DNA from 3 places in the Pseudomonas sp. DR48 genome. Region 3 is predicted to be linked to each of the others. Evidence: predicted binding sites of a transcription regulator. Region 3 holds the regulator's gene; each other region holds the start of a gene.
What was found. The regulator sigma-54, encoded in region 3, starts transcription at its own class of promoters, with help from an activator protein. The targets are predictions, from matches to a motif close to ANTGGCATNNANNTTGCTNT.
Positions count from the first base shown of each region.

Region 1 (3,279 bases), 950 kb from region 3:
GCCAAAAGTCCAGATAGAGGTAAGCCCATTTGCGGGTTTGTTCGAGGAGGCACTGATGCAAAAGTGGAAAATCACTTTCGTGGATGATCACGGTGAAACAGTCGACGAAGTCTTTGAGTGCGACGAGTGCCCCGATAACGAGGAAGCCGCCAAACTCATCAAGGCCCGGCTCCTTCCTGTCGTTGCCGAACTGGATCTGAATGATCTGGAAGGGCGAACGGCTGACGCGAGTGTCAAAAGTCTTAAAGCCCAAAACAGCATTGAAATCCTCGGTATTACTCCCGTCTGATACACCCTCTGGCACATTCTTGAAACACCAGGCCTTGGCAACGGCTCTATCTTGGCGCTACTCTGCAATCGAGATCAGCGAACGGATCGCTAAGGTCTGGTCTTGTCAGCTACATGCTTGCTTCCCACCGGCAACATCGTTGCCGCATCGCTCGCACCCATCGGTTGCGAGTGCCGGGAATACGGAAAGTCTATCCATCAATTTGAGGGGGACGTTTCATGAGCACAGCCTATCAAGAAGACATCAGCAGCAGCGTGCTGCGCCGCATGAAAGAAGGCGGTTTTGACTTTTCAAGATTCCATCCCATCGAGTTCTACGCCATTTTCCCTGATGAGGAGCGGGCACGCAGGGCGGCAGGGCATTACTGTGGTGAATCCTTGAATGCACAAATCAGCGTGCGCGATGACGGCGCATGGGCGCTGGAACTGAGCAAAGTGATGTACGCCACCTATGACGGGATTGGCGACTTTGAGCAGGATTTCGAGGCGGTGGTCGAGCCTCTGGGCGGCATCATCGAAGGGTGGGGCGTCAAGCAGGAGGTACGAGGGCTACTCGCATAACGCTATGAACAGTGACAACGCTCAGCAACGGCTGACCTTCGGGTTGGCCGTTTTCGTATGTGTGGCTGGCAGCCCTCGGCTGCACTCGGCAAAACCCTGATACAAGAATCCGACGCAAAAAAAACCGCCTGAGCAGGCGGCCAAAGGGAAGTTTCAGTCAGGTTTTGCAACGGATGCACGGATTATCCGTATCGACTCCCGGGCAGTGAAATCAACTCTGACTATGCTGGTGATAGGCGAGAACTTCGCCTTGCAATGAAGCGGGGGCGATCAGCTTGGGGCGTTTGCTGCACAGGATTGGTGCGGTGCTAACGGAGTCATTATCCAACTGATTGATATCAAAGCGTTTCTGCCGATGGCACGGGCCTTGCGAAGCCTAGATGTCCGGGTGACAAGGAGTACGGCATGATCCGCACCTATTTTGATGAGATGTACGATGCCGGCGGCCAGGTCCGCCCGCATTATCGGGAGTTTGCCCGTTGGCTGGCCGAGACGCCTGACGAGCTATTGGCACAACGGCGACGCGAGGCCGATCTGTTATTTCATCGCGCCGGGATTACGTTCACGCTTTACGGTGATGAGCAGGGGACAGAGCGCCTGATTCCCTTCGACACCATCCCCCGCAGCATCCCCGCCAGCGAATGGCGGATCGTCGAACGCGGCTGTATCCAGCGGGTCAAGGCGTTGAACATGTTCCTCGCCGACCTGTATCACGAGCAGCGCATCATCAAGGCCGGCATCATTCCGGCCGAACAAGTGCTGGCCAACGAGCAATACCAGTTGGCGATGCAAGGGCTGGACCTGCACCGCGATATCTATTCGCACATCTCCGGCGTAGACCTTGTGCGTGATGGCGACGGCACGTATTACGTGCTCGAAGACAATCTGCGCACACCGAGCGGCGTGAGCTACATGCTCGAAGACCGCAAGATGATGATGCGCCTGTTCCCCGAGTTGTTCGCGGCTCAGCGCATCGCACCCATCGACCACTACCCGAATCTGTTGCTCGACACTCTGAAAAGCTCCAGCCCGATCGATAACCCGAGCGTGGTGGTGCTGACGCCGGGCCGCTTCAACAGCGCATTTTTCGAGCATGCCTTCCTGGCGCGGGAGATGGGCGTTGAACTGGTGGAGGGCGCTGACCTGTTCGTGCGCGACGACAAGGTATTCATGCGCACAACGGACGGGCCGAAAGCCGTCGACGTGATTTACCGACGCCTCGACGATGCGTTTCTCGATCCGCTGGCGTTCAACCCGGATTCGATGCTCGGCGTGCCGGGACTGTTGTCGTCCTACCGCTCCGGCAACGTGGTGCTGGCCAATGCGATCGGCACCGGGGTTGCGGACGACAAGTCGGTGTATCCGTTTGTCACGGACATGATCCGTTTCTACCTCGATGAGGAACCGATCCTGAAGAACGTGCCGACGTTCCAGTGCCGTAATCCCTCTGAATTGTCCCACGTGCTGGCCAATCTGCCAGACCTGGTGGTCAAGGAAACCCAGGGCTCCGGCGGTTACGGAATGCTGGTGGGGCCGGCGGCGACGGCGGCGGAGATCGAGTCGTTCCGTGCGCGGATCAAAGCCAAGCCCCATGCGTACATCGCGCAACCGACGTTGTCATTGTCGACGTGTCCGACCTTTGTCGAAAACGGCATCGCACCACGGCACATCGACCTGCGTCCGTTCGTATTGTCTGGCCGTGAAACACGGGTTGTGCCCGGCGGTTTGACCCGTGTCGCCCTGCGCGAAGGCTCCCTGGTGGTGAATTCCTCCCAGGGCGGCGGAACCAAGGACACCTGGGTAGTCGAGGATTGAAGGAAGCTTGCCATGTTAAGTAGAACTGCCTCGGATTTGTATTGGATGTCGCGTTACCTGGAGCGGGCGGAAAACCTCGCACGGATGCTCGACATCAGTTATTCGCTGTCGCTGATGCCACAAGATGGTCGCGGTGACGGTCTGCACGAATTGGCCATGCCATTGCTGATCACCGGGACACTGGACGATTACCTTGAGCGCCACGGCGATTTGCACGCCGAACGGCTGCTGCATTTCTTCGCCCTGGACGCCGCCAACCCGGCCAGCATCTACAGCTGTCTGGGCGCTGCACGGGCCAGTGCCCATGCGGTGCGTGGGCGAATCACCGCTGACATGTGGGAGAACATCAACGCCACTTGGCTGGAAATTCGCGGGATCGCCGATCAGGGTTTGAGCCGTTACGGCATGAGCCGTTTCTGCGAGTGGATCAAGGAGCGTTCCCACCTGTTCCGCGGCGCGTCCTACGGCACGATCATGCGTAACGATGCATTCCGCTTCATTCGCTTGGGGACGTTTATCGAACGGGCCGACAACACGTTGCGCCTGCTCGACGCCCGCTATGAAATGGCCGGCGATCAGGCCGAGGCGGTCAGCGACGGCACCGCTCACGCCTAT
Region 1 covers NZ_CP081946.1:3,905,856-3,909,134, forward strand. Annotated here, with positions in the region: gene K5K95_RS17715 (hypothetical protein) at 56-289, shown strand; gene K5K95_RS17720 (ribonuclease E inhibitor RraB) at 508-849, shown strand; gene K5K95_RS17725 (circularly permuted type 2 ATP-grasp protein) at 1,255-2,664, shown strand; gene K5K95_RS17730 (alpha-E domain-containing protein) at 2,677-3,279, shown strand, end outside.
Region 1: the regulator sigma-54 is predicted to act here: its motif matches at 1,204-1,223, upstream of K5K95_RS17725 (circularly permuted type 2 ATP-grasp protein).

Region 2 (3,279 bases), 660 kb from region 3:
AACTCAAAGAGGTTTATGCCGGACGATGCTGTAAATGCCCGGGGAGATGGGGAAAGCCGTTGTCGGAAATTGCCCCAAAAAAAAGGCCTCCCGAAGGAGGCCTCTCTTTTTCACGCCGCGTGTTGCAGCGCTACCGGATCAGCAGCTGTAGTACAGCTCGTATTCCAGTGGGTGTACGAAGGTACGAACCTTGATTTCTTCTTCGCTTTTCAGAGCGATGTAAGCGTCGATGAAGTCGTCGCTGAAAACGCCGCCTTTGGTCAGGAACGCACGACCTTTGTCCAGCTCTTCCAGGGCTTCTTTCAGGCTGCCGCAAACTTGTGGGATCTCTTTCGCCTCTTCAGGCGGCAGGTCGTACAGGTTTTTGTCAGCTGCGTCGCCAGGGTGGATCTTGTTCTGGATGCCGTCCAGGCCAGCCATCAACAGTGCAGCAAAGCCCAGGTACGGGTTGGCTGCTGGATCCGGGAAACGTGCTTCGATACGGCGAGCGCGAGGGCTGGACACGTAAGGAATACGGATCGAAGCGGAACGGTTGCGAGCCGAGTAGGCCAGCATTACTGGAGCTTCGAAACCTGGGACCAGACGCTTGTAGGAGTTGGTCGACGGGTTGGTGAAGCCGTTCAGGGCCTTACCGTGCTTGATGATGCCGCCAATGAAGTACAGGGCGGTGTCGGACAGGCCGGCATAACCTTCGCCAGCGAAGGTGTTCTTGCCATCTTTGGCGATGGACAGGTGGACGTGCATACCCGAACCGTTGTCGCCGTACAGCGGCTTAGGCATGAAGGTCGCGGTGCGGCCGTATGCATCAGCAACGTTGTGTACGCAGTATTTCAGGGTCTGAACTTCGTCAGCCTTGGCAACCAGGGTGTTGAACTTCACACCGATTTCGTTCTGGCCGGCAGTCGCCACTTCGTGGTGGTGAACTTCGATGACCAGGCCCATTTCTTCCATGGCGTTGCACATGGAGGTACGGATTTCGTGGTCGTGGTCGAACGGTGGAACCGGGAAGTAGCCGCCTTTGACGCCTGGACGGTGGCCTTTGTTGCCGCCTTCCACGTCCTGGTCGGACATCCAGGAACCTTGTTCGGAGTAGATCTTGAACATGGAACCGGAGATGTCGGACTTGAACTTCACTTCGTCGAAGATGAAGAATTCTGGCTCCGGGCCAACAAATACGGTGTCGCCGATACCGGTCGACTTCAGGTATTCCTCGGCACGCTTGGCGATCGCACGTGGGTCACGGTCGTAGCCTTGCATGGTCGAAGGCTCGATCACGTCGCAAACCAGGATCAGGGTTGGCTCTTCGGTGAACGGGTCGAGGACAGCGGTGCTGTCGTCCGGCATCAGGATCATGTCGGAAGCTTCGATGCCTTTCCAGCCAGCGATGGAGGAACCGTCGAACATTTTGCCTTCTTCGAAGAAAGCTTCATCCAGCGCGTCGCGAGCCGGCATGGTCACGTGGTGCTGAGTGCCTTTGGTGTCCGTGAAGCGCAGATCAATCCACTTGACGTCATGATCTTTGATGAGTTGAACCGACTTCGACATAGTGTCCTCCGGGTGGCTTCGGGCTTAGTAGTGGATGCCCTTAGAATGTGGGTGATGCCGGCGCGAATACTCTGCCAAGGCAACCTGCCTCACAAGGGAGCAAATTGCATGCCAGTGCCCCACCATGGGTTTTTTGCCCCAATTTCACGCTTATAAAGGTGCAAAGCGGCGCAAAGCTGAAAATCACGCCCTGTAATGTAGCGTTTAAATCGGCAAATGACCCGTTTTGGTGCGCGCGAAACCTTCTGCACATTAACTGGTTAAACCTTGAGCAATTTCCGCTATAATCCGCGCCCCCCTTTTTCGGCTGGGCCTGCGCGCGCTGTTTTCATGAAATTAATCGTAAAAGTCTTTCCCGAGATCACCATCAAGAGCCGCCCGGTACGGATGCGTTTCATCCGCCAGTTGGCCAAAAATATCCGTACCGTGCTCCGCGACCTGGACCCGGCTGTGGTGGTGAACGGTGTGTGGGACAATCTCGAGCTGGAAACCCGCGTCAGCGAGCCCAAGGCCTTGAAGGAGATGACCGAACGCCTGAGCTGCATGCCCGGCATCGCGCATTTCCTGCAGGTCGATGAATACCCGCTGGGCGACTTCGATGACATCGTCGCCAAGTGCAAGCAACACTTCGGTGATGCGCTGGCCGGGAAGATCTTTTCGGTGCGCTGCAAGCGGGCCGGCAAGCATGAATTCAGCTCGATGGATGTCGAGAAATATGTCGGCAGCCAACTGCGTCGACAGTGCGGCGCCGCCGGAATCTCGCTCAAAGAGCCGCAAATCGAAGTTCGTATCGAAATTCGCGACAAACGGTTGTTCGTGATCCACAGCCAGCACAACAGCATCGGCGGTTATCCGCTGGGAGCCCTGGAACAGACGCTTGTACTGATGTCCGGCGGCTTCGATTCCACCGTTGCTGCGTACCAGATCATGCGTCGCGGGCTGATGAGCCATTTCTGCTTCTTTAATCTGGGCGGACGTGCCCATGAACTGGGCGTCATGGAAGTCGCGCACTTCATCTGGAAGAAGTACGGCAGCTCCCAACGCGTGTTATTTGTGAGTGTGCCATTCGAGGAAGTACTGGGAGAAATTCTCGGTAAAGTCGATAACAGTCATATGGGTGTAGTTTTGAAGCGTATGATGTTGCGCGCTGCTTCCCGTATTGCAGATCGGCTGGACATCGAAGCGCTGGTCACCGGCGAAGCGATTTCCCAGGTGTCGAGCCAGACGTTGCCGAACCTGTCCGTGATCGACTGCGTGACCGACAAGCTGGTCTTGCGTCCGCTGATCGCCAGTCACAAGCAGGACATCATCGATCTGGCCAACGAAATCGGTACCGCCGACTTCGCCAAGCACATGCCGGAATACTGCGGGGTCATTTCGGTGAACCCGAAAACCCACGCCAAGCGACCGCGCGTGGAGTACGAAGAACAACAGTTCGACATGGCAGTCCTTGAGCGTGCGCTCGAGAACGCCAAACTGGTGCCGATCGATCGCGTGATCGACGAATTGGGCCAGGACTTGCAGATCGAAGAAGTCAGCGAAGCGCTGGCGGGGCAAATCATCATCGACATCCGTCATCCGGATGCCGCTGAAGACGACCCGCTGGAGCTCGCCGGCATTGAGGTACAAACGATGCCGTTTTATGCATTGAACGCTCGTTTCAAGGAACTGGACCCTACTCGCCAGTACCTGCTGTATTGCGACAAAGGCGTGATGAGTCGCCTGCATGCCCAC
Region 2 covers NZ_CP081946.1:2,298,806-2,302,084, forward strand. Annotated here, with positions in the region: gene glnA (glutamate--ammonia ligase) at 139-1,545, opposite strand; gene thiI (tRNA uracil 4-sulfurtransferase ThiI) at 1,876-3,279, shown strand, end outside.
Region 2: the regulator sigma-54 is predicted to act here: its motif matches at 1,642-1,661, upstream of glnA (glutamate--ammonia ligase).

Region 3 (3,279 bases):
GAAAGCTCAGCATCTGGCCAAGAGCTACAAGAGCCGCCAGGTCGTGCGTGACGTCAGCCTGTCAATCGACAGCGGTCAGATCGTCGGCCTGCTGGGCCCTAACGGCGCCGGCAAGACCACCTGCTTCTATATGATTGTCGGCCTGGTGCAGGCCGATCAGGGTCGTGTGCTGATCGATGACCTGGACGTCAGCCACCAGCCAATGCACGGTCGTGCAAAGGCCGGTATCGGCTATCTTCCGCAAGAAGCGTCGATTTTTCGCAAACTGTCGGTGGCCGACAACATCATGGCCATCCTCGAGACCCGCAAGGAGCTCGACAAGGACGGTCGTCGCAAGGAACTGGAAAGCCTGCTGCAGGAATTCCATATCAGCCACATCCGTGACAACCTCGGCATGAGCCTGTCCGGTGGTGAGCGCCGCCGCGTGGAAATCGCACGCGCCCTGGCCACCAACCCGAAATTCATCCTGCTCGACGAACCATTCGCCGGTGTGGACCCGATTTCGGTGGGCGACATCAAACAGATCATCTACCACCTCAAGGCCAAAGGCATTGGCGTGTTGATCACTGACCACAACGTCCGTGAGACCCTTGATATCTGCGAAACCGCCTACATCGTTAACGATGGACAGCTCATTGCCGAAGGCGACTCCGCCACAATCCTGGCCAATGACCTGGTGAAAGAAGTCTATCTGGGCCATGAGTTCCGCCTGTAAGCACTGAGGTGTCTGGCTGGTCGCCCGAGCGCTTGTCTCGATAAAAAATCAACATTTTTTTATTGTTACGGCGCTCTAGGCAAACGCTGCAGTTTCGGGCATATAATTTGCTTATGTTTGGCGCTCCGGCGCCCTGTAGTGGATGGCGCATGTGCGCCGGCGAATAAGGTGTTTAGCCCCTGCCATGAAACCATCGCTAGTCTTGAGAATGGGCCAGCAGCTGACGATGACACCGCAGCTGCAACAGGCCATCCGCCTGCTCCAATTGTCGACCCTGGACCTGCAACAGGAAATCCAGGAGGCTCTGGAGTCCAATCCGATGCTCGAACGCCAGGAAGAAGGCGACGACTTCGATAACGCCGACCCCTTGGCCGACAAAGCCGAACAACAACCCAACGCCGATGTTTCAGAGCCCTCCTACCAGGAAACCGCCCCGACGGTGGACAACCTGGAGGAAGGTGACTGGAATGAGCGCATTCCCAACGAGCTGCCCGTCGATACGGCATGGGAAGACGTTTACCAGACCAGCGCCAGCAGCCTGCCGAGCAGCGATGACGACGAGTGGGATTTCACTACCCGTACATCGGCCGGTGAAAGCCTGCAAAGCCATTTGCTGTGGCAGCTGAACCTGGCACCGATGTCCGACACCGATCGCTTGATCGCCGTGACCCTGATCGATTGCATCAACAATCAGGGCTACCTGGACGAAACCCTCGAGGAAATCCTCGAAGCCTTCGATCCGGAACTGGACATCGAACTGGACGAAATCGAAGCCGTCCTGCATCGCATCCAGCAATTCGAACCGGCCGGTATCGGCGCCCGCAACCTGGGCGAATGCCTGCTGCTGCAACTGCGCCAGCTGCCAGCCAAGACACCTTGGCTGGCGGAAGCCAAGCGCCTGGTCACCGACTACATCGATCTGCTCGGTAGCCGCGACTACAGCCAGCTGATGCGCCGCATGAAGCTCAAGGAAGATGAACTGCGCCAGGTGATCGAACTGGTGCAGAGCCTCAACCCGCGTCCGGGCTCGCAGATCGAGTCGAGCGAAGCCGAATACGTCGTCCCTGACGTGATCGTGCGCAAGGACAACGAGCGCTGGCTGGTCGAGCTGAATCAGGAATCGGTGCCACGGCTGCGGGTCAACGCCCAATATGCCGGTTTCGTGCGCCGCGCCGACACCAGCGCCGACAACACTTTCATGCGCAATCAGTTGCAGGAAGCACGCTGGTTCATCAAGAGCCTGCAAAGCCGCAACGAAACCCTGATGAAAGTGGCCACCCAGATCGTCGAGCATCAGCGCGGCTTCCTGGAGTACGGCGACGAAGCGATGAAACCGCTGGTCCTGCACGACATTGCCGAGGCAGTGGGCATGCACGAGTCGACCATTTCACGGGTGACCACACAGAAATTCATGCATACCCCTCGGGGCATTTATGAACTGAAATACTTTTTTTCCAGCCACGTCAGCACCTCCGAAGGCGGCGAATGCTCGTCCACGGCGATCCGCGCAATCATCAAAAAACTGGTTGCGGCGGAAAATCAGAAAAAGCCGTTGAGTGACAGCAAGATCGCTGGTTTACTGGAGGCACAAGGCATTCAGGTGGCTCGCCGCACCGTCGCCAAGTACCGCGAATCCCTCGGGATCGCGCCTTCGAGCGAACGCAAGCGGTTGATGTAGAGCCACGCCACAGCGTTCCAGTGGTAGATCATCTGGTCTACCGCTTTATGCACTGGCAACGAAGGAGAAGCTGTATGCAAGTCAACATCAGTGGACACCAACTGGAAGTGACCGAACCTCTGCGCGCCTACATCGGCGAAAAACTCGAACGATTAGAGAGGCATTTCGACAAGATCACCAACGTGCAGGTCACGATGTGCGTCGAAAAGCTGAAGCAGAAAATCGAAGCCACGTTGCATATTCCCGGCAATGAAGTGGTCGCCAACGCGGAACATACCGATATGTACGCGGCGATCGACTTACTGACCGACAAGCTCGATAAACAACTCAAAAAGCATAAGGAAAAGACCCAAAGCCTGCTCCAGGGCGCTACCGGTCGTTAACACTCCCAACCCATGATCCGACTTGAAAACATCCTGACCCCCGGCCGTTCTCTCGTGAACGTGCCGGGCGGCAGTAAAAAGAAAGCCCTTGAGCAAATTGCCACCCTGATCGCCCGGGAAGTGCCGGATCTGGAGATGCAAGATGTCTTCGAGGCTTTGATTGCCCGTGAAAAACTCGGTTCGACCGGTTTTGGCAACGGCATCGCCATCCCTCACTGTCGCATCAAGGGCTGCGAAGCGCCCATCAGTGCCCTGATACACCTTGAAGCCCCCATCGATTTCGACGCCATCGACGGCGCCCCGGTTGACCTGCTGTTCGTGCTGCTGGTCCCGCAGGCCGCTACCGATGCGCACCTGGAGCTACTGCGCCAGATCGCCAGCATGCTCGATCGCAAGGAAGTGCGCGAAAAACTGCGCAGCGCCCCGAGTAATGAAGCCTTGTATCAGGTCGTCCTGAGCGAGCAAAACGGTCATTAATCATGCGCTTGATCATTGTCAGTGGC
Region 3 covers NZ_CP081946.1:2,956,667-2,959,945, reverse strand. Annotated here, with positions in the region: gene lptB (LPS export ABC transporter ATP-binding protein) at 1-715, shown strand, start outside; gene K5K95_RS13280 (RNA polymerase factor sigma-54) at 900-2,393, shown strand; gene hpf (ribosome hibernation-promoting factor, HPF/YfiA family) at 2,468-2,776, shown strand; gene ptsN (PTS IIA-like nitrogen regulatory protein PtsN) at 2,789-3,253, shown strand; gene rapZ (RNase adapter RapZ) at 3,256-3,279, shown strand, end outside.